Regions from separate parts of the Paenibacillus sp. PK4536 genome, predicted to be linked through region 2. Evidence: riboswitches for the same ligand, from Rfam matches in the RefSeq annotation. Region 2 holds a riboswitch; each other region holds the start of a gene.
The links. Region 2 has a riboswitch for S-adenosylmethionine ahead of metA (homoserine O-acetyltransferase MetA). Riboswitches for the same ligand answer to the same signal wherever they lie in the genome.
Positions count from the first base shown of each region.

Region 1: another riboswitch for S-adenosylmethionine. It lies ahead of PO903_RS00930 (methionine ABC transporter ATP-binding protein); the one in region 2 lies ahead of metA (homoserine O-acetyltransferase MetA).
Region 3: another riboswitch for S-adenosylmethionine. It lies ahead of PO903_RS21020 (2-hydroxyacid dehydrogenase); the one in region 2 lies ahead of metA (homoserine O-acetyltransferase MetA).

Region 1 is NZ_CP126313.1:186,192-196,839, reverse strand. Features, by position in the region: gene PO903_RS00955 (DUF456 domain-containing protein) at 1-31, shown strand, start outside; gene PO903_RS00950 (putative polysaccharide biosynthesis protein) at 169-1,788, shown strand; gene PO903_RS00945 (thioredoxin family protein) at 1,802-2,158, shown strand; gene PO903_RS00940 (DUF3139 domain-containing protein) at 2,381-2,707, shown strand; gene PO903_RS00935 (COX15/CtaA family protein) at 2,899-3,864, shown strand; SAM riboswitch class I at 4,046-4,208, shown strand; gene PO903_RS00930 (methionine ABC transporter ATP-binding protein) at 4,392-5,408, shown strand; gene PO903_RS00925 (methionine ABC transporter permease) at 5,408-6,076, shown strand; gene PO903_RS00920 (MetQ/NlpA family ABC transporter substrate-binding protein) at 6,206-7,039, shown strand; gene ybaK (Cys-tRNA(Pro) deacylase) at 7,142-7,651, opposite strand; gene PO903_RS00910 (SDR family oxidoreductase) at 7,881-8,651, shown strand; gene PO903_RS00905 (NifU family protein) at 8,793-9,038, opposite strand; gene PO903_RS00900 (YuzB family protein) at 9,214-9,468, shown strand; gene PO903_RS00895 (NAD(P)/FAD-dependent oxidoreductase) at 9,541-10,617, opposite strand.
Region 2 is NZ_CP126313.1:2,708,183-2,718,830, reverse strand. Features, by position in the region: gene thrS (threonine--tRNA ligase) at 1-20, opposite strand, end outside; gene yfcE (phosphodiesterase) at 455-1,000, opposite strand; gene PO903_RS12195 (LysR family transcriptional regulator) at 1,094-1,978, opposite strand; gene PO903_RS12190 (antibiotic biosynthesis monooxygenase family protein) at 2,096-2,437, shown strand; gene PO903_RS12185 (NAD(P)H-dependent flavin oxidoreductase) at 2,703-3,674, shown strand; gene mqnC (cyclic dehypoxanthinyl futalosine synthase) at 3,784-4,920, opposite strand; gene PO903_RS12175 (trans-sulfuration enzyme family protein) at 5,423-6,589, opposite strand; gene PO903_RS12170 (aminotransferase class I/II-fold pyridoxal phosphate-dependent enzyme) at 6,596-7,786, opposite strand; gene metA (homoserine O-acetyltransferase MetA) at 7,835-8,776, opposite strand; SAM riboswitch class I at 8,913-9,048, opposite strand; gene corA (magnesium/cobalt transporter CorA) at 9,515-10,450, shown strand.
Region 3 is NZ_CP126313.1:4,742,016-4,752,663, forward strand. Features, by position in the region: gene PO903_RS21015 (FGGY-family carbohydrate kinase) at 1-1,462, opposite strand, end outside; gene PO903_RS21020 (2-hydroxyacid dehydrogenase) at 1,434-2,462, opposite strand; SAM riboswitch class I at 2,708-2,799, opposite strand; gene PO903_RS21025 (molybdopterin oxidoreductase family protein) at 3,022-5,073, shown strand; gene PO903_RS21030 (LacI family DNA-binding transcriptional regulator) at 5,108-6,085, opposite strand; gene PO903_RS21035 (glycoside hydrolase family 1 protein) at 6,236-7,672, opposite strand; gene PO903_RS21040 (GGDEF domain-containing protein) at 7,744-8,841, opposite strand; gene PO903_RS21045 (class I SAM-dependent DNA methyltransferase) at 8,948-9,742, opposite strand; gene PO903_RS21050 (CvfB family protein) at 9,790-10,648, opposite strand, start outside.

The DNA.
Region 1 (10,648 bases), 2.5 Mb from region 2:
TATCTTCTTTCTCTGGATTTTTGTATTTTAAAAAAATAACCCGCATTGCTTAGATGACTATAGGTTGTCTATAATAGAGGTTGTTGAAAAAGCCCAAGACCGGAAGGCCTTTCAGCCTTCCGGTTTTTTGGTATGGTTGAGATCGGGCGTGAGAAAAGGGGAGCCGTTTTGTCTAAAACAGAGTCATTTGTCAGAGGAACCGTGATTTTGGCAGCAGCTGCTTTAATTGCACGTGTACTGGGTTTGGTACAACGTGTACCGTTAGAGCATATGTTAGGTGTAACAGGTAATGCATCATTTACGGTAGCTAACAATTTATACTTGATGTTACTTGCTGTAGCAACAGCAGGTATTCCAAGTACACTGAGTAAAATGGTATCTGAGCGTTATGCGCTAGGTAGACCTGCGGAAGCACAACGCATTTACTTTGCAGCGTTGTTATTTGCAGGTGTGATTGGTGTCATTATGACAGTAGGATTGTATATTTTCGCACCATTTTTTGCTGTGTACAGCTCTAAAGTACCTGAAGCGATTTTAGCTATTCGAGCCATTGCTCCATCATTATTATTATTCCCAATGATTGCAATGATGCGCGGATATTTTCAGGGACGTAACTTAATGATTGCAGGCGGTATTTCTCAAATTGTTGAGCAGATCGCGCGCGTGTTTACAGCCATTTTGTTAGCCTATATTATTTTACAATTAGGGTATGGTGGTGTAGAAGCTTCTGCCGGTGCTTCTTTTGGTAGTGTGCTCGGGAGTATAGGTGCGTTTGCAGTAATGATCTATTATGCTTTCAAAATGCGTAAACAAGATAAATTAGAAGGTATCGATGCTAGATCAGATAAAGATCATGCTGTTATTCCATTAACACAAATCTATGGTGATATTTTCAAATTATCGATTCCTATCGTTCTATCTTCATTGACGATTCCAGCCGTTTATTTTATCGATAGTATATTAGTAAAACCTTTATTGATTGGACAATTAGGAGATGCTATGGCTACCAATGTGCTGGCGATTTTGGGAGCTAGAGCACAAAGTGTAGCAGGTATTCCACCGATTCTAGCGATTGCACTGAGTCAATCGCTGATCCCTATTATTTCAGCTGCGTTTGCTAGTCGCAAAATGGAACATTTGAAAAATCAAATTACATTAGCATTACGAATTTCTGTACTTACAGGTGTGCCAATTGTGTTAATTTTTAGTACAGCAGCGTATTCGGTAAATGGATTATTATTTAGTACTCAAGAAGGAGCAGGCATTATTGCTGCTTTGACAATGGGGACAATTTTCCAGATTACGATGATGACGACCAATTCAATGTTAATCGGTATTAATAAAGCAAATCAATCAATGGTACATGTCATGATCGGTATTGTTGTCAAATTAATTGTTAGTTTTGCATTGGCTCCGTTTATTGGAATCTACGGTATTATTGCAGGAACAGCATTATGTTTTATTACGATTACATGGATGAATATTCGTTCATTACGCCAAATTGTGACTTTCTCTGTATTAGGCAACCGTTGGATCGGATTTATCGTCACTGTAGTAGTGCTTGGCGGAATCGGTCTATTGCTTAACCAAGTAGGTATTTTATTAACAGGTTATATGAATGATCGAGTTGCATTTTTTATCGGTTGTTGTATGGTAGGAATAGCGATACTATTGGTATATCCAGTCATGCTTGTTTTACTAAGAGTGGTTAAAGCCAATGAATTGGATTCATACCCTAAAGTATTACGAAAAGTTTTCCGTCCATTAATGCGTCTACAAAAGAATTAGGAGGAATATCATTATGCAAATGATTAATAGCAAAGAAGATTTTATAACTGTCACTCATTCTTCTCAATTAACTGTTGCTGTATTTAAAGCAGACTGGTGTGGAGATTGCCGATATATTGATCCATTTATGCCTGAAGTAGAAAGTAAATATGCGGATCGTCTAACGCTTGTTGAAGTGGATGTAGAAGCAACAGGTGATGTGAGCCAAGAACAGAATATCCTTGGTATCCCTAGCTTTGTCGCGTATGCGAATGGCAAAGAACTAGTCCGTTTCGTTAACAAAGCACGCAAATCTCGTGAGGAAATTGAACAATTTCTAGATCGTGCTGTCGCTGTGTATGAGACATTGGCTACAACAACAGCAGAATAAAAAGATTTTGTTGAAATAGAAATATATAATAACTATATGTTGCTATAAGTACATCTATATTTATAAGTAAAGACGTACAAAGATATGCTTTGAACAGCTATCGTTGTACGTCTTTTTATTTTGACTGTATATTGATTTTTAGTGCGAACTGGTTTATAAATTATGTCAATATTTGCTTACCTGACTTTTCATTTGTTACGATACATTCAGGAGGTGGATATCATGTCAAAAAAAGGAATGATTATTACCAGTTTTTTAATAGTAATTGTTATTGTTGGAGTAGCCGCTGTTTATTTAGGTTTACATGGCAATCCTTTTACAAAAAAAGAAGCAGGACAAAAAATTGAAGCTTATTTAGTTTATGATAAAGGATACAACATTGAAAAAGTTGAAGGTACATATTCATTTACATCATCCAATGCGCCTTATGGTGCTAATGTAGTTTTTAAAGATGAACCTAACACCACATATTCTTATGCTATTTTTAAAGATGGGCATATTGCTCAAGAAGGATATAGTGGAAATACTTCCAAGCATCTCATCAAGTAAAATAACATGAATAGTCTATAATTCTATCTTAGATAGAACACATTATATCTATAAAAGTTAGTTACATAGTATTGTGTAGATATTGATCATTTTTTGTCACAAAGGATGCGGTAGTAATTACTGGTGATTCGTTATAATAGATAGTGACTATAAACAATGTCACTATTATAAAATAGCGGGTGATTCTCTAAATGGCAAGAAAGTTCAGAATAACAACTACACATCTAAAATGGTTGAGCTTTGTCACCTGTGTTGTTATGTTTTTAGCAACAATGGGGGGACTTGTAGTAACGAAATCAGGTTCAGGGCTCGGTTGCGGAACAGAATGGCCGCTATGTCATGGCAAATTTGTACCAGCGTATACGATTTCTTCACTTATCGAGTATTCGCATCGGGCAATTAGTGCTTTGGCGGGCTTAACAGCATTATTTTCTTTTATCGGATTTATCTTTTTTAATAAGCATCGTGAGCTTAAAGTATATGCATCATTAACATTACTATTTGTGTTAGTTCAAGCAGTAATGGGCGCATTGGCTGTTGTATTCTCACAATCTGCTCCTATTATGGCGCTCCACTTTGGATTTGCGATGATTGCTTTTGCAAGTTCGTCGATGATGGCACTTGGAGCAAGACGGATGGATCAGCAAAAAGGAGATTTACCGATTCCTGATGAACCACCGGTGAGTAAAGGGATGCGTAATCTGACGTGGTTTGCTACGATCTATACGTATATGGTAGTGTATACAGGCGCTTTTGTAACTCATACCGATTCTAGAGGTGGTTGTTCAGGAGTACTACTGTGTAACGGTTCAATCTTACCGGAATTATCCGGCGGGGTAGCTGTAGCCTTTTTCCATCGTGTAGCAGCATATAGTCTGTTAATCGTAATTGCGGTTCTAGCACACTATGCTTACCGTCGTCATCCGTATAATCCGGGTATTCGTAAGCTAGGTGTAACAGCTATCGTCTTTATTATTATGCAGATTCTAAGCGGAATGTTGAATATTGTAACGATGAAAGTACCTGAATGGTATTTCTTCTCCAGTATGTTGCATACGCTATTGATTCAGATTTTGTTCGGTGTGTTATGTTATATGAGTGTACGGGTGTGGCAATTAAGCCGTGGTACACGTGGTAAAATAGGACAGGATCTATAAAAGCAACACTATTAATATGCTTCTGGATACTTTAAAATCAATACTGATTGTGTATAACGACTTTATTAAATAATAAAATATTTCTAATTTCCTTAGGAAATGTTTATTTTTGCTTTGACAAAGCGTGTGAAGTTCAATATACTGAGAAAAGATTTTCATTTTCATTCGAATTTTTCATATTTTCTTATCGAGAGTGGTGGAGGGACTGGCCCGATGAAACCCGGCAACCGATTTTAGAAAATAGATTGCAGTGAATGTAGCAATCTATTTTCCAAAATGTCATGGTGCTAATTCCTTCAAAATGGCATGTGCAGTCAATGCAATGTGATTTTGGCAGATGAGAAGGAAGTATCTCTAATAATAGAGAACCCTTTTCTGCGAAAGGGTTCTTTTTTTGTATAAAGAAGAGAGAAGCGAATACCGACATATATTATAATGAAAATATATCCGACTTATTCGATGGTTTATATATGATTAATGTAATATCGCTTGAGGAATGAAGAGATAGAAGGAAGGAGCACCCATCTGTGATTGAGTTAAAAAATATAACTAAAACGTATGGCAAAGGTAAAAATCTAAGTCCTGCGTTAAGCGGTATCGATTTGAAGATCGAAAAAGGTGAGATTTTCGGTGTGATTGGACATTCGGGTGCAGGTAAAAGTACGTTAATCCGATGTATCAACTTACTCGAACGTCCAACTTCCGGTGAAGTATGGATCGATGGCGTTGATATGACCAAGCTTAACAAAGCACGGTTGCAAGTGAGACGACGTAAAATAGGAATGATTTTTCAGCATTTCAATCTATTATCTTCGGCAACGGTGTATGAGAATATCGCTTTTCCTTTACGCTTGGTCAAAACACCAGAACGTAAAATTAAAGAAAAAGTGAAAGAATTATTAGCTCTGGTTGGACTTGAGAATCATGCAAATAAATATCCTGCGCAATTATCTGGCGGACAGAAACAACGTGTAGGAATTGCCCGTTCACTAGCAAGTGACCCTGATGTATTACTTTGTGATGAAGCTACTTCGGCACTTGATCCTCAGACCACCAATTCGATTCTCAAATTGTTAGTTGATATCAATGAGCGGTTTAATTTAACAATCATTTTGATTACACATGAAATGCATGTGATTCAGAGCATCTGCGATAAAGTAGCTGTTATTCATCGTGGTGGGATTGTAGAACAGGGTCCTGTCACTGACGTTTTTTTGAAGCCACAGCATGAAGTGACACGTGATTTTATTTTAAATGAATCCAATAATGCTGAACTATTGAACACATCTTGGACAGCACCAAATGTTCCCAATTCTTTAACTGTTAAAGTTTCATTTTTAGGTGACAAAACGTATCAATCGATTCTTTCGCAAACGGTACGTCACACAGGTGTCGATTTTGCTATTTTGCAAGGAACGATTTCAACATTAAAAAATGTACCTTATGGACAACTGATTGTTCGCTTTGAAGGAACAGAAGGAGACATTAAGCGTACACTCGATGGATTGACTGCTGAAGGTCTGGATGTGGAGGTGATCAACTGATGGGTGAATTGGATTTTTCACAAATCGATTGGAATGAATTCGGTACAGCAACGCTAGATACACTCAAAATGGTAGGTGCTTCCGGGTTATTTACTTTAATTTTAGGATTGCCTCTAGGTATATTACTATTTATTACAGGACGTTCTACGGTAGCATGGGTACGTTATTTCTATGCGGTGATTGCATTTATCGTTAATATTTTGCGCTCGGTTCCGTTTATCATTTTGATCGTAGCCATATTACCATTAACGCAAATTCTAGTAGGTACAACAATCGGAGTACTGGGAACGATTCCACCGTTAGTCATTGCCGCTGCCCCGTTTTTTGCCAGATTGGTGGAGACAGCACTGCGCGAAGTAGATCGTGGCGTGATTGAAGCAGCCAATGCTATGGGAGCTTCTCTCTGGCAGATCGTCACACGTGTACTTGTACGCGAAGCTATGCCAGGACTACTTGCTGGATTGACAGTGACTGTTGTTGCTCTAGTATCAAATACAGCGATGGCAGGAATGATTGGTGCTGGAGGACTCGGAACACTTGCGATCAACTATGGTTATTATCGCTATGATACGGCGATTATGTTAGTGGCTGTAGTCATCATGGTCATTATTGTTCAGATTCTACAAATGCTTGGCGATCGTCTAGTGGTTCATTTCTCTAGAAGATAAACGTAGATAAAGAATCGTCTATATGTGGTAATTCTGCTGAATATTCAGATAGTCAGATCGACAACAATAAGATATTCAGCATATCAATAGCATGAATTAAAATACCAAACCAATAAAGGGGTAGAGAAGATGAAAAAATGGACTCTAATTGTACTAAGTATTATGTTGGTAGCTATTATATCGGCTTGTGGTAATAAAGCCGCTGATAACACAGCAGCTACAGGAACCACTGAAGGTGGAGCAGAGGCAGTGACATTGAAAGTCGGTGCTACAGCTGTACCTCATGCTGAAATCTTAAAGCATATTCAACCTGCACTTGCTAAAGAAGGCGTTAATTTACAAGTTGTTGAATTTACAGATTATATCCAACCTAACGTTCAATTGAACGGTAAACAACTAGATGCTAACTATTTTCAAACATTGCCTTACCTTGAAGAACAAAATAAATCACGTGGTATGACACTTAAAGCAGTACAACCTGTACACATCGAACCTTTTGGTGCCTATTCTACAAAGTATAAATCTATCGATGAATTGCCAGATGGCGCAAATATCGCTATTCCTAACGAAGTATCCAATGGAGCACGTGCTTTGATTTTGCTTGCGAACAACGGATTGATTGAATTGAAAGACAAAACAAACATCACTTCTTCTGTCAAAGATATCACATCGAATCCAAAAAACTTTAAATTCACACCGATGGATGCAGCTTTTATCACTCGACAATTGGGTCAAGTGGACTTGGGTATGATCAACATGAACTATGTATTAGAAGCTAAAATCGATCCTAAAACAGCATTGTTGACAGAAACAAGTAGCGCACCTTATGCTAACTACTTGGTAACTCGTGAAGATAACCAAAACGATGCGGCTATCGAAAAATTGAAAAAAGCTTTAACATCTGATGATACAAAAAAATTCATTGAAGATACGTACAACGGTGCTGTTATTCCAGCATTTTAAGTCCATATCCTCACTGAAAGTATACAGAAAGAGCTTAACTTCACTCCAGAAGTTAGGCTCTTTTTTGTATTTTTAGAAATGTATATTTATTGTAAAAAAAACTTATATCGTATCTCCATGATCGTCTACGTTCTCCGTATCATGAACTAAAGATGTAGATATCGCACGTGTCACTTCCACAAGTTGTGATGGAGAAAGCTCTACTTGCATGCCTATTTTGCCTGCGCTAACGATCATCGTTTCAAGTGACATCGCATCTTGATCGATAAAGGTAGGATACAATTTCTTCATACCTACTGGAGAACAGCCTCCTCGAATATAACCTGTCCATTTCTGCAACTCATTCACAGGCAATAACTCTAATTTCTTTTCTCCAGCTGCTTTGGCTGCCTTTTTAAGATCTAATTCAGCGCCAACCGGAATAACAAAAATAAATAAGTTATCTTTACTTTGAGTCACTAAGGTTTTAAACACCATTTCAGGTGGCTTATTGATTTTGACGGCAACCGCATTACCGTGAATTTTGCCGTCTTTATTATCATATTCAATAATGGTGTATGGAATATGGGCTTTGTCTAAAATGCGCATCGCATTGGTCTTACTTGTATTCATTCAAATACCTCCTACTTCATAAGCTGAATACTACTATTATAAACGATCTTTTGAGATTTCGTAGAGTGGGGCAAAGCTTGATGTACTGAACCTTTTGACATCTATAGGTTAGGGTCTGTACACTATATAAGAATGGGTATCATCCAAAAGCTATGATTCCAACGTATACCATTATAAAAGATCATAACAATCGAAAAGATGTAATAGATGTTCTAGAGGAGGAACTTTTTTGGATCGTAAAATTGCCCTGATTACAGGCAGTGCCAAAGGATTAGGTAAAATGACGGCGCTTACGCTAGCGGGTCAAGGCTGTGATATCGCTCTAAATTATATGAATAGTCATGAAGAAGCTATACATTTACAGTCTCGTATTGAAAAAATGGGAGTACGCTGTATTGTTGTACAAGCTGATATTTCGCTTGAAGCCGATATAGATCGCCTTGTAGACGAAGTGGAACAACAGCTGGGCGGTATTGATATTTTAGTCAATAACGCAGGCCCTTTTATCCGGGAACGCCGTCTATTTGCTGATTATGAGCGTGCAGAAATCATGTCGTTAATGCAAGGAAATCTGATCGGTGCGATGTTGCTAGATCACCGTGTATTACCTCATATGCGTCAGCAGAAATGGGGACGCATTATTCATTTTGGTTTTGGACATGCGGCTGAATCGAGATCATGGCCTCATCGTGCTGTATATGCCGCAGCCAAAGTAGGATTGGTTTCGTTTACCAAAACATTGGCTGTAGAAGAAGCAGAAAATGCGATTACTGTTAATATGATCTGTCCGGGTGATATTCGTGGGGATAACAAAGAAAAACGGATCGCCGATGTCCTACATCTTGTTGATGAAGAAACGCCGCGAGGTCGACCGGGTAGTGGAGAAGACATTTCGCGTGTTATTTCTTATCTATGTCATTCCGATTCTGACTTTATTACAGGTAATATCATGGATATCTCGGGTGGACTTGATCCGATTCGTCCATATATCAAAGGATGAACCGAATAGATAGGGCTTACAGTAAAAAGTGAATACATGTATAAGCACAAAAAAAGCGTCCTGCTTCCCAAAGGAAGACAAGACGCTTTTTGTTATGAAGCGAAGGCAATCAATCGTTGCCTCTGTATAAAAAAGTCTGAATTAGAATACTTGGACAACCTCTTGCACACCTTCAACTTCTTCGAAAAGGGCGCGCTCGATACCCGCTTTTAGCGTGATTGTCGAACTTGGGCAACTACCGCAAGCTCCCATCAACTTAAGCTTAACGATACCATCCTCAACGTCTACCAACTCAACGTCGCCGCCATCGCGTTGCAAGAATGGACGCAATTTGTCCAGAACTTCCAATACTTCATCGTACATTTCAACCTGTACACTTTCACTCATATTGTTCAACTCCTTTCGTAACTATATTATAGTATAAATACACCAAAATTTCAGCATTTACGCAATGATTTTTATACTCATTTCAAATTTCTTTATAAAAATGACAATATAGGTGCATATTCAGACACATTTTAGTGTATGATGTTCAAGGTACAACGATTGGAGGAATACACATATGAGACCGATTATAGAGTTTTGCCAGAGTAATATGCATACCGGTACAGATCAGGTAATGAAGAAATTAGAAGCAGATCCTGATTATGATATTATAGAATACGGTTGTCTGGGCAATTGTGGTCAATGTTATGCAATGCCTTATGCTTTAGTCAACGGAGAAATCGTTGCATCGAAAGATGCGGATACACTATATACGTTAATTTTAGAAAAGGTTAATGAAGCTGATGCTTGGGCTGATCTCGATTTAGACTGAGATCAGCTTTTTTTTATGCTCAAGCACCAATGAATAGTTCATTATCACAAAGGAAATCACGAAGATAGGATTCTAACCGAAATGATGTTTGGACATCCAGAGCACGCCACTTTTCAGTAGACGAGGCACTTTACCGGTAACAGAGCTTTTACCACCGAATCCAAATCCTGTACCAAAACCGGATTTTTTACCTAATGCTCCTAAAGTTCCTTTAAGTTTCAGTGGTTGCACTTTCGGTTGTTCCCCTTTCCAACCGGCTACAATCACATTAGCAATCTGTTCTGCTTGAGCTTCTGCTGCTTGTGCACTAGCTGCGAAAGGGAGGGAAGCACAATCTCCACATACAAATACTTCCGGGCGACCTGGAATACGATACAGCTCGTCCAAAATGACACGTCCAGAGTTATCCTGATTGACATTTAACTCATCGATTAATGGTACAGGGCGAATACCTGCTGTCCAGACCGTTACATCTGCTGAAATGCGCTCAGACTCACCGTTATAGACACAATGTCCTTCTACACGGCTAATATTGATATGGTTACGTACTTCTACATTATGCTCACGGAACCATTCTTCTACATATTTAGATAGGCGTGGAGGAGATGAAGACAATAGACGCTCACCACGATCCAGAATGCGCACATTCAAATCTTCACGACTTTCACGAATTTCAGCCGCGATCTCTATTCCGCTTAATCCTCCGCCAACAATATTCACTGTAGCTTGAGGAGGTAAATTATTTATTTTTAAGTACGTATCACGAGTAGCTGTGAATGATTGAATAGTACTTGTGTATTCAGCAGCACCGGGTACACCATGGAAATTATCGGTACAACCTAAAGCGATTACCATTTGATCGTAATTCAACGGTTCGCCATCTTCAAATGAAATCACTTTATCTTCTAAATTAATGCCTGTTACATCACCATATCTAGTGGTCATTTTGGCATGTGTAGGAAATTTAACGCGCAACTCAAGATCAGAAGCTGTTCCTGCTGCTAAAGCATAATATTCTGTTTTAAGTCCCTGGAAAGGCATACGATCTACTAAAATAATCTGTGTGTCTGCTGGAATCTTATGATCCAATAATTCGTGGGCTAATGTAACGCCACCGTAACCTGCACCGAGTATAACTAAATTTTTCATGATATCTTCTCCTTCTGGTAGATAATAAATA
Region 2 (10,648 bases):
AAGCTAATTTGAATCGCCATGTTATTTCCTCCTTGAAAGTATAGATCTATTGATCAATCTGCATGCACATGTATTAACTGTCTTTATTCGTAATATTTACAATTAAAAACAGCAAAAAGCACCCATCCCGCAAGGGACGAGTGCTGTGTATATGTACCCGTGGTTCCACCCTGATTCGATCTGCTATCAGAATAATTTTCTTGATACAGACCCTTCATTCGACATCTGATAACGGAGATGATCCGATAAAATATAATACCGAACTGAATCATAGATTCGGATTCAACTTTATAGCTCTAAAGGGGTAAGATTATAGCTGTCACAGGAAGGAATTACAGCATACTACTTTCCTTCTCTCTGTACAGGACGATCACTATAACTCATATCTTTATCGATGCTTTTTGAATTTAGATCATACATTGCTTCATCATTATAAAAGTGTATCGGTCAAGCGTCAAGAGAATGAGATTGATTTGATCATATTGTCCTCAAAGTCTTTGACTGTAAATGTACCATGCTCAAGAATAGCATATGAATTAGGGTAGTCTTCTTTGGGCAAAGCAACCGAACCTGGATTGAGCACATAAATATGATTTTGCAGATCTGCTACAGGCACATGAGTATGCCCTTGAATAAATACATCCCCTGGTTGTAACAAAGGTAGATTATCAATACTATATCCATGACCATGGGTCACATAGATCCGCATTCCTTCATGATACAACATGATATAGTCTGCCATCATCGGAAATTCAAGCAATATCTGATCCACTTCAGAATCACAATTCCCTCTGACACCGATAATTTTATTTTTATATAAATTCAATGTATTGGCAACTTCAGATGGATTATACTCTTCTGGCAATGGATTACGAGGGCCGTGATACATATAATCACCTAAAAAAATCAATTGATCTGGTTGTTCAACCTCAGCTTTTTCGAGTACGCGTCTTAACCAGTGTAACGATCCATGTATATCAGAAATAAACATTAATTTCATAACTTTAAGAGCTCCTTCACTGATGTTCTATTATATAGCTACTTCAAAACGTGCTTATATATTATAACACTAATTGCATGCCAACCCTATTATCTACCTAATAGCTTTGATCTGGAGCGCTGATTGAATACATTCGCTAAACTTCTGAGCCGCCGGAGACAAATTGCTAAAAGAAGTTGCCGCTATACCGATTATTCGATAATGCTCTCCTGCTAGTGGTCTTAGACATAAGTCATGCGTATACATCGAATCCAACATCATTTTCGGTAAAATGCTAACACCCAGACCATGCTTGACCATCGCCGTAATGGCATGATCATCTTCTAGACGGTATTTGATAGAAGGTTGTAAATGAGCTTGTTTCCAAATCGTCTGCACATCTGTATCGCATCCTGCAATCGGCATAATAAAAGGCTCTTGTACAAGTTGCTCAAGTTCAATATGATCATACGCTTCTAAAGGATGATAAGCAGATAACACGCATAACATCTGATCTTGATACAACGTTATCGATTGAAGCGTTGAAGCAACAGGCAAATGGACAAATCCCAAATCAGCCTGTCCATCTATAATCCAATTCTCGATCTCATCATAGTTACCATCCAATAATTGAATATCAATAGCAGGATATTGTTCTTGAAACTGTTGCATGATCTGAGGCAACCATTGGATAGATACACTTGAAAAGGTACCAAGAGTCACTGTGCCTGTCTCTAATCCTTTGATCGCATCGACTTCTACTAATAACTGATCATTAACTTGCAAAAGTTCTTTGATCTTTTTTAATATTCGTTCTCCACTATCCGTCAAACGAATTCCTGACCGATTACGGATCAACAACGTTAATCCCAGTTCAATTTCTAAGCTTGAGATGGCATGACTTACCGCAGACTGAGTAAGATTAAGCGTCTGCGCTGTTTTCGTTAAACTACCCAATGCTACAACAGTATTAAAAATCTGATATTTATGAAGATTCATGATTTGATCACCTTATACTTGAATTTTTTTCATACTTATTATTATAAACATTCATTATATTTATGTTAATACGCTATGTATAATCAATACAAGATCATGAGCGAAGGAGATTTGGATATGAGTGCATTATTAAGCAATGTGGAGTTACCTTATTATGCTGTGATTTTTACCAGTCAACGTACTATAGGAGATCAAGGATATGGACAAATGGCTGATCAAATGGAGTTGTTAGGTCAAGATCAAGCTGGATTCTTAGGAATTGAAAGCTATCGTGAATCTTCAGGTGCAGGTGTGACTATTTCTTATTGGAAAACGCTAGAAGATATTCGTCAGTGGAAAAGTAACCCTGTTCATCAAATCGCTCAAGATCGAGGAAAAGCAAAATGGTATCAATCGTACTCGGTCAAAGTATGTAAAGTAGAACGTGCATATGATTTTGAACATGAAGATATAGAGTAGATTTTAAAGTCTATCTACCATACATCGTTGTTTCTTTTTAATATATGAAAGTTCTCTAAACATCCTGTATTTCTATTTTTCTCAAAACATCTCGCTAACAATCTAAAAGTACAAAAATATGTACTATGTTCATTAAAATTGCCTTCTTCTCAAACAAAACATTCAAATATATGATGATTTTACAGCTTCTTATTAGTCTACATACGACTAAATCATTAATAGGCTAACTATTATAGTGAATCACTTGAGTGGAAGGATGAATAAAATGAGCAATCGTGTAGCCCATATTCTTGGAATTGAGAAACCTATTATACAAGGACCGATGAGCTGGATTACAAATGCTGAATTTGTAGCTGCTGTAAGTAATGCAGGCGGGTTGGGGATTCTTGGTCCTAATGCAGGTCAGACAACGATAACCACTTCTCCAAAAGAAACGGCAGAACGGATGCGCCGTGAGATTCGTAAAACCAAAGAACTAACCGATAAGCCATTTGGTTCCACAATTATTGTAGATGGAGATTTGAAGTACACCTGGCCTATTTTGGAAATTATTATTGAAGAAGATGTAAAAGTCGTTCTTCTCAATGGTGTTGAAGGAACATTATCTGAAAAGATTCTAAATCCATTAAAAGAAGCCAACATTAAAATTGTTTACCGCCCTTTAACCCCAACTTTTGAAGATGCCAAATCTGCTCAAGCTATGGGTGTAGATGTCTATGTAGTGACAGGATTTGATGAAGGTGGTACTTTACCAACCAGTGTTATTGGTACATTTGCTATGACTCCTATGATTGTCGATGTGCTGGATATTCCGGTGGTATCTGCGGGTGGAATTGGTGATGCTCGTGGCGTAGCCAGTGCTTTTGCTTTAGGTGCGGAAGGTGTCTTTTTGGGAAGTCGCTTTATTCCTACGATTGAAAATCCGGCAGCACAATCTGTAAAGCAAAAGATCGTCGATTCATCTGCATCTGATTTATTACTTTACCGTACTTTGCCAGCATATTATCGTTCATTATCTACCCCACTTGTTGAGAAATTAGTCGAAATGGACAAGCAAGGCGCATCTCGAGAAGAAATTGCCAGTGCTTCTGGTGGTTCGAGTGCTATACGTATAGGGATGCTTGATGGTATTGGTGAAGGTGGTATTATTACCTTGGGGACTGGGATTACACCAATCAAGCAAATCCAAACGGTGCAAGAAGTGGTTGATGAATTAGCAGTAGGTATTCCACAATAATATAACTTCAGTATTACAATAATATCTTTTATATAGTTAAATGAAATACAAAAAAAGCTCAGCGATCCCTTTAAAAGGATCGTTGAGCTTTTTTATTTATATCTGTTGATTAGTTCTGCATAATAAAGTCATGAGCGACTTTTTGACTTTCATCATTAAACACTTTAAGGATATTGTACTTCGTATCACGTTGAGCAGGAATTTTGCCAGCTTCACGAATAATCTGCAATGTTTGCTCAATATTCACTTTATGCGTGGTACCCGCCGCAGAGACTACATTTTCTTCCATCATCGTACTACCGAAGTCATCACATCCATAATGAAGTGACATTTTACCCACTTCAGGTCCCATCGTTACCCATGAGGATTGGAAATGCTTGATATTATCAAGCACAATACGACTAATCGCTACATTTTTAAGATATTGTTCTGGAGTTTGCTTTTCAGCTTTCATATTGGTGTTATCCGGTTGGAATGTCCACGAAATAAAAGCAAGGAAGCCTTCAGAATCATAACCATTACGGATACATTCATCTTGTGCTTCACGTACACGTAATAAATGAAGTGCACGTTCTTCCATCGATTCTCCGAATCCAATAACCATCGTAGCTGTTGTGTTCATCCCAATTTTGTGAGCGGTCTGCATAACGTCCATCCAATCACGCCATGAACCTTTCAAACGGCTGATTTTACGACGAGTACGATCATCTAGAATTTCTCCACCGCCACCTGGCAATGAATCAAGTCCAGCTTCATGAATTGCACGTACAGTCTCTTCGAGCGACATGCCTGAGATTTCTTTCATTTTCATAATCTCAGCAGGTGAGAAAGAGTGCATCGTAATGTTAGGGAAGTTCTTTTTAATCTTTTTCAATAGATCGATATAGTATTCAAAAGGAAGATTTGGATTCACTCCACCTTGCATCAAAATTTCAGTTCCGTTCACATCTTCGGTTTCCTGAATTTTCTGCAAAATCACTTCATCCGATAATACATAACCCTCTTTCGAATTCGGGCTACGATAGAAAGCACAGAAACGACAAAAAACGTCGCAGACATTCGTATAGTTAACATTACGCCCAATTACAAAGGTTGTAATCGGATCTGGATTTTTGCGTAACATTAATTGATTGGCTACATGACCCATTTTCTCGATCTCATCGGACTCATATAGCATAATAGTTTCTTCTAAATCTAAGCGTTCGCCCCGTTCGGCTTTTTCCAAGATACGGTTTACCGCGCTCATATTGCAGCCTCCCTTATCCTATTCAGACATCTTACTGGTGTCTGAAGGTGAATTTGAGCATTGTCCTATATATAACCCATTTAGGCACAAAATGCATATCTAAAAATTGAAATAATGACAACACATTTATCGTACCATATTTCACAAATGAAAAATAGTCGTGTCGTGTGACAGGAAGGTGATATTTTTTAAGAATAATTATACATATGATATACAATAAATGCTGATTAAATAAAGGGATTTAGCGATTTTAGAGTTTGAAAATAATTTATTTTCATTTTAGAGTATGATATAGTATGACTATATACAACATTATATTTTGAATTAGATGCTTGTCGATTTTTAGATGTATGCTATAAAAAAAGCAGGAAAGATGTTAGCGCATCTTTCCTGCTTGGCAACAGTCTGCTTTAAGAGCAGTCGGCAGTTCAGGTAGATCTAATTTGTTGAAATAGACCGGTTCCTTGCTACAGGCGGTCTATTTCTTTTTGGTTTGTATTTGTTACTCTTGCAAAGCTTGCTCCAGATCAGCAATCAGATCGTCAATATCTTCCAAGCCTACAGAGAAGCGCAGTAGCCCATCCGTTATTCCACGTTCTTTGCGTACTCCTTCACCCATAGCAGCATGAGACATTGTTGCTGGATACGATAAAATACTTTCAACAGCTCCTAAACTCACAGCGACTAAAGGGATCTGAACGTTATCAAGTACTTTTTTGGCACGCTCGCCTGAACCTACATCAAAAGAAAGCACAGAACCTGCTCCTGAAGATTGAGAAGCATGAATAGTTGCTCCTGGATGACTTTCTAATCCCGGATAATAGACAGCTTCAATATCATCACGCTCATTCAACCATTGTGCTAGCTTGGCTGTACTTTTTTCAGAATGATTCATTCTTGCGGCAAGTGTCTTCATGCCACGAATCAATAACCAACAATCTTGAGGGCCAAGTACTGTTCCCAGTCCATTTTGTAAATGCTTCAGTTGAGCTCCAATCTCAGGTGTGCGGGCAACCGCAAGTCCTGCAAGCACATCACTATGTCCACCCAAGAATTTGGTAGCACTATGCAGAACAATATCGACACCCATTTCAATCGGACGCTGATAATAAGGGGTCATAAACGTATTATCTACCATGGTCAGCAAATGATGTTCTTTCGCCCAAGCCGTTACAGCACCGATATCTGTAATTTTCAATGTAGGGTTCGAAGGAGTCTCCATATAGACCGCTCTTGTATTCGGACGAAGTGCATGTTTCACTTGATCCAGATCGGTCATATCTACAAAGCTAATCTCAATATTCATTCGATTCAATACTGTAGTCAAAAAGCGATACGTTCCACCATATACATCTTCAGTCACAATCACATGATCACCAGCAGATAGAATCAGAAATGCAGTCGAGATCGCTGCCATTCCTGAAGCAAAAGCATATCCTTTGGCTCCTCCTTCTAGCAAAGCAATATAATCTTCCAATGCTTGACGAGTTGGGTTACCTGAACGACTATAATCATGAAGTGGCGGATTAGAGATATCTTCTTGGTGGAAAGTAGACGCCTGATAGATCGGTACACTCGATGCGCCTGTTGCTTTATCAAAAGCAGCCCCAAAATGAATTAGTTTAGTATCGATTTTGCGAGAAGATGAATGATCTGAAGAATAAGCCATACTCGATCACACTCCTTCTACTTCAATACGTGCAACTTCCAGCGCTTGATCTAGATCGGCGATCAGATCGTCAATATGCTCAATCCCTACAGAAAAGCGTAAAAGACGATCATCAACACCTATCGCTTCGCGAATCTCTGTTGGAATATCAGCATGTGTTTGTACTGTTGGATATGTCATTAACGATTCGACTCCGCCTAAACTTTCAGCAAAAGCAATCAATTGAATACTGCGCAAAATCGGTTCAATATAACGTGCATCTTTCACTTTAAACGAAAAGATACCTGTATTTCCGCTAGATTGGCGGTTCTGGACATCATAGCCCGGATGATCTGGTAATGCTGGATAAAACACTTCGGCAATTTGTGGATGATCTACTAAATGCTTAGCCATTGCTGTTGCATTGTATTCATGACGCTCCATCCGCAATGCTAATGTTTTCATTCCACGCATTAATTGATACGAATCGGTTGGGGACAACACAGCTCCGATTGAGTTGTGTAGAAAAGCCATTTCAGCAGATAACTCTTCCCCTTTGGTCATAATCAATCCTGCTAATACATCGTTATGTCCACCTAGATATTTGGTAGCACTATGAATCACAATATCTGCTCCCAGTTCAATCGGACGCTGGAAAAAAGGAGTCAACAGCGTGTTATCAACGATCGTCAGCAATTGATGACTTTTCGCCCATGTAGCAACGGCTTGAATATCAGTTACCATCATTAAAGGATTGGTTGGCGTCTCGATAAATACAGCTTTGGTATTGGGCTGAACTATTTTTTCTAATGCTTCTAGATCATTGGTATCTACATAAGAAGCAGTTACTCCAAATTTGGATAAAATACGTTCCAAAAGACGATATGTGCCGCCATACAGATCAAGCGATACGACCAGATGATCTCCCTGACCGAACAGCGCAAAGATCGTTTGCAAAGCAGCCATACCGGAACTACAGGCAAATCCTGCATCTGCTGATTCTAATGCTGCTGCGGCTTGTTCAAGTACAGCGCGAGTTGGATTGGTTGTACGAATATAATCAAAGCCTGTACTTTTACCAAGAGCGGGATGACGGAATGCGGTCGATTGATAAATAGGAAAATTAATCGCTCCGGTTGTCGGTTCATTGATAGAACCGATCTGTGCCAATCTGCTTTCAATGTTAAGAGTTCGTTCGCTTGAATGATGATCCGTCATACTATAATTCCTCCTCTGGAATAACAATCGATTGGGTTTATCACAAATTTAGATACAGTAATTACCAGCTTCAGCTTTAGCACTTTCCAAATCATACGGTGTTTCTTGGTATACATAATAATTCAGCCAGTTGGAAAATAATAAGTTCGCATGTGCACGCCATGTGGATGGTGGTGTACGCGATGGATCATTATTTGGAAAATAATTTTTCGGTGGTGCGACATCCATTCCTTTGGCGATATCACGTTCATATTCCCATTTCAGTGACAATGAATCATATTCCGAATGCCCTGTCACAAAAATTTGACTGCCGTCTTTAGTTGCCGCTAGATATACGCCAGCTTCTTCTGATTCTGATAAGATTTCTAATTCAGGAATCTTGGCAATATCTCCATGACGTACTTCGGTATGACGAGAATGAGGCGCAAAGTATAACTCATCAAATCCTCGTAGTAATTTTACATTTTCTTTATTTAAAGTGTGTGGAAATACACCAAAACATTTTTCTTCCAAATCTACTTTAGGTACGCCGAAATGATGATAAAGACCTGCTTGTGAAGCCCAACAGATATGCATGGTTGAAGTGACGTTCTTTTTACTCCAATCAAAAATATCTTGAATCTCTTCCCAATAATTCACATCTTCAAAATCCATCGTTTCTACAGGAGCACCCGTCACGACCAGACCATCAAAACGAAGATGTTTGACTTCTTCAAACGTTTTATAAAATAAGTTCAAATATTCAGTAGATGTATTCTTCGATGTATGCGATTGCGCATGTAATAAATAAATATCGATTTGAAGCGGACTATTTCCTAGCAAGCGCAATAATTGGGTTTCGGTTGTTTCTTTCGTAGGCATTAGATTTAAAATAGCAATCCGTAATGGACGAATATCCTGTTGAAAAGCTTGACTGTCGTCCATGACGAAAATATTTTCACCTGTTAATACTTCTTTGGCGGGTAAGCTATCCGGAATCTTAATTGGCATCTTCATTCACTCCTTGGATGTGTGTATTTCTTATCATTCAGGAGAAAGCTTCATTATGCGTATATACAAAAATGACCTTTCTCCTGATACTTGAGAAAGGTCATTTGCGATATTGTCGCGTATATAATAGACGCCTCTCTCATCTGTCAGCAGATATTAAGTCTAAAATAATGCTCTCAAACTTATATCTCTGCAAGAATTAGCACCGTGCGGTCATACCGCCGGTTGCCGGGTTTCATCGGGCTAGTCCCTCCACCTGCTCTTGATAAGATTTGCTTATTCAATTTGTAATTACATTAATTCAATACTTTTCTTATACCATAATTTATACTATTCTACCGTCTGTCGTCAAGTGCTGTCAAAAATGTCTTGTTTTGAACCGATAAATAGGTTGTTGGTAACTGTATTGGTTGATTTCCAAGCAGGATTCTTATTTAAGCTTGAAAGGCTTCCATGACCACGGTATACTTAACAAGTATTTGACGTTTTTTCATAGTTTTCATAAATATATAGATAACAAAGAGGTGAATTTCAAAATGGAAGGCGACCCGAGGCCCAGTTGGCAGCAGGACGGATGGACAAATTGCAGGAAACAAACGACAACCATAGGGCACTTGAGTAACGCGCCATTATTGAAAAATCTTCTCCGTTTTTCATAAATTATAGCGAAGCTTTGTAAATAAGTGTGCGGTTGCCGCTTCTTTCCCTGCTCATTTCATAATAAAGGGGTAGAACACAATGAAAGTTCGGCACGTCAATGCTGGAGCATTCACTCCAGTAGAAAATATTACCGACACACTGATTGCACCTGAAGAAGGATTTTATTGGATCGATGCAGATTTGGAAGATTTGATTGAATTACAACCGCTCTTTATGCTCCATGATCTGGCTGTAGAAGATTGTCTAAGTGAAGAAGAACAACGCCCGAAGATCGAGATTTATGAAAGTCATTACTTTATTGTCGTGAACAGTATTCGTTTTGATAACGAAGAGATTTTTTTGCGCGCCTTGAATATTTTTCTAGGACGGCATTATATTATTACAGTCACCAAGCAGAAAATTAATGAGTTACGTGTACTCAAACCTATTTTATGGGAAGAAGAAGTGAGTCGCGCCGATAAATTTATGTATTTATTAGTCGATCTGGTGGTTGATAATTACTTCGCTGTTGGTGATCGGATTGAAGATCAGATCGAACTGTTGGAAGAAAATATATTGATGCATACCAAAAAGTCGCATTTGAATGAAATTATTGGTCTACGTGGAGAAATTCTATGGCTCAAGCGTGTATTGGGACCACAGCGTGAAGTAATCAATACATTGAACAAAAAAGACTTACGCTTAATTGACGATCAATTGCAAAAATATTTCAGTGACGTATACGAAAATGCTGTCAAAGTCTCTGAGATGTTCGATACGTTCCGCGATCTGATGGGTAACTTACGAGAAGCTTATCAGTCCAGTATTTCGAATCGAGCGAATGAAATTATGCGTGTCTTTACAGCTATTACAACGATATTTATGCCATTGACTGTGATTACCGGTATTTATGGGATGAACTTTGAAGATATGCCTGAATTACATTGGCGCTTCGGTTATCCGCTCGTTATCGGGATTATGATCACGTTAGGTCTAACGATGTTTTTCACCTTCCGCAAAAAAGATTGGATCTGAAAAGATTAAAGCTGCCCTTATTCATCGTCATGTGATGAAAAAGGACAGCTTTTTTTGATTGTACTGGGTCGCGCTTATGGTGCCAAGCGCGGGTTGTAAGATATTTTGCTGGCGCAAAAATCACTTTCTCATTTTATGGGTCGCGCTTATGGTGCCAAGCGCTGGTTGTAAGATATTTTGCTGGCGCAAAAATCATTT
Region 3 (10,648 bases), 2.0 Mb from region 2:
GGGTTGGTGCTGATTCTGCTAATTGTAATTGTGCAAAAAAGAGCTGTGCCGCATGCCATTGTTGATAATCTTTTTGCAATTGATCTGAAGATTGAGGATAAAAAGATTCTATCTGTTCTTCTTGCGTTGAATCTATACTCAAAGCTTCATTACAGATATAAGCGGCACCGACAATAGATGCATGTTCGAACCCAGCACGAATCCGAATTTCTTTGCCCAACAGATCTGCAATACTTTGGATCAGAGTACGGCTTTGTAATCCTCCGCCACATGCCCAGATATACGAACGATCTAGTGATATCACTTGTGCCAGTTGATCGAAGTTCACTTTGATTGAAAATGCAATCTCATGTAAGGCGGATCTGACAAAATGAGCACGACTTAATTGATCGGATAATGGAGCATCAAATACAAATCCTCCACGTACACGTGCATTTTTGGCAGAAGATAGATAAGAACCTAAGGCTGCAATACATTGACTTTCACCTAGCGCATCCATCTCTTGCTCCATCACGTCATATCCTTCATTAGGATAGAAAATAGATTGCAATTTCTGATAATTCAAGCCTGTAATGCCTGGATTAGTTTCGATCAAAAATTGATGAGGTGTCGTATACGCATTAATCCATGCTTGCGCTGAATCATCAGTAGTAAATGTACTTGTAATCTTAGCGATAGGTGTCGTAGTTCCCGATACGATAACAATATCTTCAGCCTCTGCGCCTGTACTATGAATAGCCAGTTGTGTATCTCCACCACCTACGATCACAGGTGTATCTATAGGTAGATTTAACTCTGCTGCTATAGGGGGTATGACTGTCCCAAGTACACTGCCTGAAGACACCAACTCTGGCAATACAGTAGGTGAGATTCCAAGTACACTACACATCTCGTCTGACCAATTTCCTTGCTCTACATCGTATAAAAGAGTCTCACATGCTTGAGAAGGTTCATAACTTAACGATCCACTGAGCGTATATGTCACCCAATCACTAATACTTGTCAAACGATGTAACCGTTGATACTGCTCTGAACGGCGTTCGCGTAACCCAACTAATTTCATCGCTGAAAATAAAGCAGATGGTGTTCTTCCTGTTCTATGATAAATAGACGATAGATCTGTATACTGTTCTTCCCACTCTCGTCCACGGTTATCAATATTCGGTAATCCTAAATACGATTCTCCTGCTTCGTCGATCAATACAATCCCTTGACGTTGACTAGTCGAAGTAATCGCTGTGATATGAATATCAGGTACTCTAGATAATGCTACCTTCGTCAACCCGGCAATCTGTTCCCACAATACTTCAGGTACAAAGTGACGTGCATCTGGATACTGTTCATCATTGTGATAGACAATATCAGCACGTTCAATCGATAATACGTTCCCATTGATATCAACAACGGCTACACGGGCATTACCTGTACCAATATCAAAGACTAGATAAGCTTGTTGTGTCATTGTTCATATCCTCCAAGATCGCTTTATTGTAGAGCACTTTCACATCGGTCTGATGATGTTCAAACCAATCAATTAACGCGGTATTCATAATCTCTACATGATGATCTTCTACTTCATAAGTAGCACCTGCTAGATGCGGAATGGCTAATACATTCGGCAATGAAATCAATTCATAATCTTTAGGAAGTGGTGGTTCTTGATCAAATACATCAATAATCGCTCCACGAATCTGATTCTGTTGTAACCGTTCAACCAGTGCATCATGATCTACCACAATCGAACGAGCCGTATTTACAAAAATAGCGTCGCTTTTCATCGATTGTAATAATGTCTTATCGATCAATCCTTTGGTATCTTCAGTGACTGGTAAATGAATTGATATGATATCGCTGGTTGCAAATAACTCCTCTAACGATACTTTCTGATCACGTGGATCCGGGCTTTTCACATAAGGATCGTAATAACGAATATCACAAGGAAAGCTACGTAGAATACCTGCGGTACGCTGAGCTACAGCTCCAAAACCGACCATACCTATGGTTTTCCCTGCTAGTTCATTACCTTTGAATTTGAGATAAGCGGTTAAACTGCCACTTTGCCATTGCTTGTCTTCCAACCATTGGCTGGATGGAATAATACGCCGTAGAAAAGTAATCAGACTGCCTACAACCATTTCTGCTACAGCCTGTGCATTACGTGCAGGCGTATAAAAGACTGGAATACGGCGATGGGTGGCAACAGGAACATCTACATTGGAAGGTGTTCCACGGCAGACACCAATAAATTGTAGATTGGGTACCGATTGAATAACTTTTTCAGTTACCAGATCAAGTTCTGCAATCAGTCCATCTGCTTGTGTTTCTTGTAATAAAGAAATTAATTCGTCTTCTTGATAGGCTTGTCCATGATCTTTCCAACAACGATAGATGACTTCTCTAAAAGTATCCGCGAGTTGCTGACGACCTTGTTCGTTATAAGGGGCAGTAATTAATATTTTCATTATTGAATCTCCTTTGGTACACTTAGGTGCAGTGTTATTTAAGTGAAGCTTTAAAGTAAGAAAGTATGAACTTATAGCATGTTCTCCTTTTGATCCAAATGGAAGGATCATATGAGATATAGATATGATGAGTAAAAGGATAAAATATAAAAAAACCTCTTTCCCAAATCAAGGAAAGAGGTTATCTAAATATTCACTATACTGTTGTATATCTACAAACAGCTAATGCAATAATTCATCCTGCTTTCCTATCTCCCAAGCGATTCAAGCTTGCTGGAATTGGCACGTTTTTGCCGAGGTTTCGTAGGGCCAGTCCCTCCACCTCTCTGGATAGAAAATCTAATGTATGCAGTTGTCGAAAAAACTTGCAAATCAGGATCAGACACGATAAGGTATAAAACATCTAATTTTGTCGAATTCGAAATAATTTTCTTAATTCTAATTAAACCTAGTAAAAAAGTCAACATTAAATCTAAAATTTGATTTATGATAAACACAACATGTACACATCGTATGTATAATTTAAATTGTTTGATGTATTTTGAAAGGAGCTTGGTATATGTCTACTTATATTGATCAACAAGATGGGCTATTTCCTTCTGTCTGCTCACTCGATTGTCCCGATCAATGCGGACTGCTTGTTCATAAAGAAAAGGGTAAAATCGTCAAAATTGCAGGCGATCCTAATCATCCTGTTACTAAAGGCAATATCTGCAATAAAGTTCGCAATATGGCTGAACGTATCTATGATACGAAGCGCCTGACGACTCCGCTTAAACGTGTTGGGGCTAAAGGAGAAGGATCATTTGAGCCTATTTCGTGGGAAGAAGCTATCTCTACCATTACATCGAATTGGAAACAAATGATTGCTACATCAGGTCCTGAAAGTATTCTTCCTTACAGTTTCTACGGAAATATGGGCAATCTGTCAGCAGAAGGTATGGATCGTCGCTTTTTCCATCATATGGGTGCCAGTCTACTAGAACGTACGATTTGTACAGCTGCCGGTTCAGCAGGATATAAATATACAATGGGTGGCAGTATCGGTACCGATCCAGAAGATACTGTAGATACACAGCTTTTTATTTTCTGGGGGATCAATGCAGTAAGTACCAATATGCATCAAGTCACTTTAGCTCAACAAGCTCGCAAAAAAGGTGCTAAAGTGATTGTTATCGATGTTCACAAAAATCAAACCGGTCGATCAGCAGATTGGTTTATCCCTATTTTGCCGGGGACGGATAGTGCACTTGCTCTAGGCATGATGCATATTTTATTTGCCGAACATAAAGTAGACCAAGCTTTTATGGAGCAATATACCGTAGGGCATGAACAACTTCGTGAGCATGTGAAACAATACGATCCAGCCACAGTATCTGCGATTACAGGCGTACCTGTCGATGATCTGTATCGTTTAACACGTATGTATGGAGATGCCAGCCCTGCTCTAATTCGCATCGGAAATGGATTACAACATCATGACAATGGTGGTATGAATGTACGTACCATTACGTGTCTGCCTGCGATTACAGGGCAATGGTTAGTACGTGGCGGTGGTGCAATCAAATCCAATACATTCCAGCTTAGCTTTAACGAAGAAGCATTACAGCGTCCAGACTTGCTCATCAATCGCAATACACGCTCTTTCAATATGAACCAATTGGGTCGTGTATTATTAGAAGAATCTGAACCTGTACAGTCTCTGTATGTGTATAATTCGAATCCTGCTGTTGTCACTCCTGAATCTAGTAAAGTGCGTCAAGGATTAGCGCGTGAAGATTTATTTACAGTGGTTCATGATCTATTTTTAACTGAAACCGCTAAGTATGCAGATATCGTTTTACCAGCTACATCTGCTTTTGAAAATACAGATTTCTATGCGTCTTACTGGCATCATTATATGCAGATTCAACAACCTGTTATTGCTCGCTATGGTGAAAGTAAATCGAATACTGAAGTCTTTCGCTTACTTGCTACAGCTATGGGGTATGAAGAACAAGCATTACAAGACAGCGATGAACAGTTAATTCGTCAAGCGCTCGATCATCCTGCTAATCCTGCACTTAAGCCGATTACGTATGATTCGTTAGTCCAGCATCAATATGTCAAAGCAGATCGGCAATATATTTTCCCGGATCGCTTACCTACACCTAGCGGTAAGATCGAATTGTATTCTAAAGATATGGAACGTGATGGATTACCTCCATTGCCAACCTATACACCACTTCAAGAACAAGGTACTCATCCTTATATTTTTGTGCCGGGTCCTAATCATAACTTTTTGAATTCAACATTCTCTAATAATGCCAAGCATATCGGTCTTGAAAAAACACCGAAGCTATTTATGAATACTACTGATGCACAGAATGCAGGTATCGAAGATGGAGACTGGGTCACCGTCTGGAACGAGCGGGGTTCTTGTGAATTGCTTGCTACGGTAGGTGAACATGTATTACCGGGCGTTGTCGTCAGTCAAGGACTGTGGGCAGATACAGATAACAATCAAGCGACACATCTAGTGAATGCTCTAACACCTGATCGCTTAGCGGATATGGGTGGCGGTGCGACATTCTTTTCTGGTCGAGTCGATGTGATGAAGAAGTCCAGTTAATATTCAAGTATTTATCCACCAATAACCATAGATGTTAGACACTACTGCGTTCGATTAATGTATAGGGAATAAGCCGTTTGGCTGAAGTTAATGTAGGATCAAGGCTACGTTCATAAAATAAAGAAAAAGCTTGTCTGCCGATTTCTTGCAAATTCTGATCAATCGTCGTGAGTTGTAAGCCTGCGGAGATCGGCTGATTATCATAACCGATAATCGCTAATTGATCTGGAATACGTAGACCATATTGCCGTGCGCCTAACATCACCCCTGCGGCAGCTTCATCCCCTGTAACGATCAATGCAGAAGGTGGTTTATCCATTTCAGCAATCTGTTTCGCAATTTGTTCGCCATCACTCATATGAATACAATCTGGAAAAATCCACTCTGAATACACTTCAAGCCCTGCGGCATGGAGTGTATTTTGATATGCACGGAATCGCGCTTGACTGCTAGCACTTGTTTTGCGACCGACACAATAACCGATCCGGGTATAACCACGATCTAATAAATACTGAATTCCACTACAAAAAGCATCATAATGATCGGTATAGACTGCTGAGAGATTAGACTCTTCTGTATACTCACAGACGACAATAGGTCCTGATTCACTGTAGGACTGAAATTCTGCCCACGGTAATACACGTGAGCATGAAATAACGCCATCCACTTGTCTTGTACTGAGCATATGTAGATATTCCCGTTCTTGATCTGGATTATATGAAGTCTGACATAACAATACATGATATCCATATTGATAAGCTTCTTCCATCACTCCTGCAATAATGGCATGATAATACGGATGATGACTAAAAGGCAAAATCAAGCCCACTGTACGTGTTTTGCCACGAATGAGGCTGATTGCTTGTGAATTAGGTGTATAGCTATTTTGTTCGATCACTTGCTGAACACGCAATCGCTTATCTTCACTGACATAAGGATGATGGTTGAGCACTCTGGAGACTGTAGTGACGGATACGCCTGCTTGTTTGGCAATTTGTTTGATATTGACCATGAGGTAACTCCTTTCTGTTTATACCATTTCAATAAACTTTGTGTATTATTTCTATCATAGCTTATAAATGATAAAAACGATAAAAACCGTTTATTCTTCTTAGTCATCTAACGAAGAATAAACGGTTTATTTAGATATAAAGGGATCTTATTACAATTGTTCGCCGTTGCTTTCAATCACTTGTTGATACCAATAATAGCTCTTTTTCGGAATACGACGCATATCTTTTTCACTGTCTTCATCACGGTTAATATAGACAAATCCATACCGTTTCTGATAGCCATTCAACCAGCTTAACAAATCTGTAAATGACCAGCTACAATAACCAATCAGATCAACACCATCAGCTATAGCTTCACGGCATTGTTCGAGATGTGAACGTAAATAATCAATACGATAATCATCTTGAATACTTCCATCGGCTTCTAACTTATCGAATTCACCTAATCCATTTTCAGTAATAAAGACAGGCAATCCATAACGACTTGTAATACGGCGTAATCCTATACGAAGCCCGATCGGATCAATCGCCCAATCCCAGTTCGACGTTTCTAAATGTCCATTAGGTGTTGTTTTGTATAGTCCTGGTCGCCCTGTATCTTCATTGCTTCCTTTTTGACCGGTCGTATTCATTTTACCTTCAGCGACACCATCAATCGGATTGAATTCATAAGTGATCGTCTGATAATAATTAACACCGACAAAGTCAGGAATCCCTTTGGTCAGTAGCTCAATATCGCCTTCTTCAAACGTTGGTGCTAGATCATGTTCTTGCAGATAACGAAGTGCTACCTGTGGATAATGACCGAGACAATACGTATCCAGCCACCAATTATTTTGAAACTCTTCTGCATTCTCATACGCCAACATATCACGAGGTTGGCTACTCGCTGGATACGAAGGAGAATACGCAAAGCTAGGTCCTATTTTACCGTTTGGTACATATTGACGGAATGATTCGATCGCTTTGGCATTCGCAAGAAAAGCAATATGGTTCGCCTCGTAAAATCGTTTGCGATCATGTACACCCGGTGGATGCATCGCTGTAATAAAAGCATGATTTGAGTTATAATTTTGCTCATTTAAAGATACCCAATACTTCACACGATCTCCATAACGCTTATACAATGTGATGCAATACTGGTTGAAATCTTCAATCATGTCTCTGGATTCCCATGCTCCATACTCATCGGCAAGCGCTTGAGGCGCATCCCAGTGATATAGCGTTAATACAGGTTCGATCTGATTCGCAATCAATTCATCAATCAATTGATCATAGAACACCAAGCCTGCTTCATTGACTTTCCCTTTACCTTGCGGATAAATACGAGGCCAACTAATCGAAAAGCGATATGCTTTAAGCCCTTGCTTTGCCATCAAAGCAATATCTTCTTTATAACGATGATAATGATCTACCGCTACATCTCCGTTAGTTCCTTTAAACGTTTTCCCTGGAATTTTGGTAAAAGAATCCCACATCGAAGGCCCTTTACCATCTTCATCCCAAGCTCCTTCTACCTGATAGGCTGCTGAAGCAGAACCCCATAGAAAATCTGTCGGAAACGCTTTTTTCTGTTCATGATGCATATTATACTCCTCCTTCAAGCTGATCATGCTTTTATGATAAAGTATGAAATGCATTTCAGATCAAGCACTGTTTATTTCAGTGGTTCAGCTAACTTCACCTGATTACGTCCCGAAGACTTCGCCACATACAATGCTCGATCTGCTTGTTCAAACATATTTTCAGGCTGATCTTGCGGATAACAACTAATTCCTATTGAGATGGTGACCTGAATAATCTGTCCATCTTCTAATTCAAATGGATGAACTTCGACCTTTTTACGAATAGACTCTGCTATCTTTAGCGTCTTTTCTATAGTGCAATCATTCAAAATAGCAGCGAATTCTTCTCCGCCTTTACGAGCACAATAATCATTCGATCGCATAGTCATCTTTAATAACTGAGCCACTTGGATCAAAATAACATCACCATTCAGATGCCCATACGTATCATTAACTTGTTTAAAATGATCAAGATCAAACATAAGCAAACTAAAAGGCTGTGCTTGATACGCTATATTCATTGTTTTTTGCTCAAACATTTTCTCAAACGCCCTTGGATTATGAAGCCCTGTTAAGAAATCGAGATTGACCGCTTCACGCATCAGTAGTAATGCATCATCCGTACGTTTCATATAACGAAGCAAATAGTAGACGAATAAGACCGCAGGAATATAAAAAAGGGAAAAAATAATAATCGTAAAAAAGGCTTTCTCACCCAATACAGAAAAAACAGATAAACCATATACAAGTAAAATACCAAACATCATACGAACCCATTGCGATAAGACTAACTCTTTGCCTTTTTTGATAAAAAATCCAGTCACAATAAAGGTAAAGATCGCATTAAAAAAGCCAATAAATGAACTAAAATTGATCGGATCAATCAAAAAGAGTCGATATACGCCAATAATAACAGCAGTCACCAAACTACTTAATGCCCCGCCAAAATAAAAGGAAAGGATAATAGCCACTTGGCGAAGATCCAGCACGATCATATCTGATAAACGAAATGAAAAGTATTTGGTAAGCATGATACCAATCACACCAGCAAATATACCGGATACTAATTTGACATACAATGAATGGATATCGATTCGTTTACTAAGCCATTTTAATATTAAATTACCAAAGAAAAGAGTTGTGGTTAGAAACGTAAGATTGTTCAGCAGGGATTGAATAATAGTTATCATCTCAAAATCCTCATCTATGAATTTGAAAAGCATTACGTGTAGATCAATCAAATAGATAGATCAAAAAAGCTCCCTATACTGGGAGCTTCTTATAAAGCATATCATATTATTTAATCGCTACAAAGAACAATCTAGACGCATCATTACCAGCTTCAACCCATTCAAAGTCAGCGTAACAATGTACATCTCGAAAACCTGCTTTGATTAATTCTGTTTTCAGCCATTCTGGATCATATGAACGCTGAACATGCGTTTCTTCAAATCGTTCATATAAAGCATTACGCTCTTCACTTGCACGGGCAAAAATCGTCAAATGATGCTCGATCTCAGTACGAACTTGATCATATTCACATGTCCATAAATATGAAACAGAACGCTCATCTAACATAAAAGGTTGCTCTTCATCGTAACGGCGTAGGGTCTGCGGATGATGAACATCAAACACAAACGTACCACCTGATTTGAGACCTTTATACGTAGATTGGAATGTATCTACGATATATTCAGGTTCTGTTAAATAATTAAGACAATCGCAAAATGAAATTACACTATCCACAGGCTCTGGCAGCATCCAATGCGTCATATTTTGACACACCCAATTGACACTCCCGTTTTGGAAAAGACGGTGTCCTTGCGGAGTCGATTCTAGCTTGTCTTTAGCAACAGATAACATATCCGAAGATAAATCGATTCCTGTCACTTGAAAGCCTGCATTGACCAGTGGAATGGTAATACTCCCTGTTCCACAGCCAAGCTCAGCGACGGTACGAGGCATACCATATTTATCCCAGACTTCACGTACAAAACGTAACCAATCTGGATAGGGCATGTCTGCCATTAATTCATCATATACATAAGCAAACTTCCGGTACGACAATACGCTAACCGTCCTTCCGTACATCTGCAACATTGATTACAGAATGATCAATTCATACTACAAGTTATCTATTAAGACTGTTGTTCTTCGTCAGGCGCAGAAGCTTCAGCAGCATCGGCTGGCTTGACTAACATCGTCCAGTTTTCTTTCTGCTCGACAATGCCTTCACGCATCAATTTACCAAGTGCACGTTTGAACGCAGATTTACTGATGCCAAAACGTTGCTTGATAATATCAGGTGTCGTTGTATCCGAGTAAGGCATCGCTCCGTCAGGACGCTCGTTTAAGAATGCAAGTAAACGCTCTGCATCTAGATCGCGACCGACTTCTTTACGCTGAATCATGGATAGATTGACACGTCCATCTTCACGAACTTGAGTCACACGTACATTGACTTTTTCACCTAGACGAAGCATACGACTGCGTTCGCTTTGGTGAATCATACCCAATGCACCGAATCCAAGTACGCCACCTTCTACAATCACAAATGTTCCCATTTGTAACGGACGATAGACTTGTGCATCTAACCAGAGGTTGACCCAAGATTCAGGAGCGTGAAAAGTATGCTCCATAAATTCAAGTTCACCTGCTAATTTGGCACGAAGACGACCTTGACGATCATGCTCCATCATCACATAGACTTCATCGCCTATTTGCGGACGAAGTTCTTTGAGTTCAGGCATTTCGCTTAGAGGTAATAACAACTGGCGACCCAGTCCCATTTCAAGAAATGCACCCAGACGAGGATGAAGATCAGCCACTGTTAATTTCGCCATTCCACCTAACGTTAAAAATGGCTTTTTCATCGTTGCTGCTAGACGATCTTCCGTATCATGGAAAATAAACACTTCCAGATGATCGCCTATCTTGATTTTTTTAGTGATTTCACTGTAATGAAGCAACACATCGTTTTCTCCATCAGACAGAAAA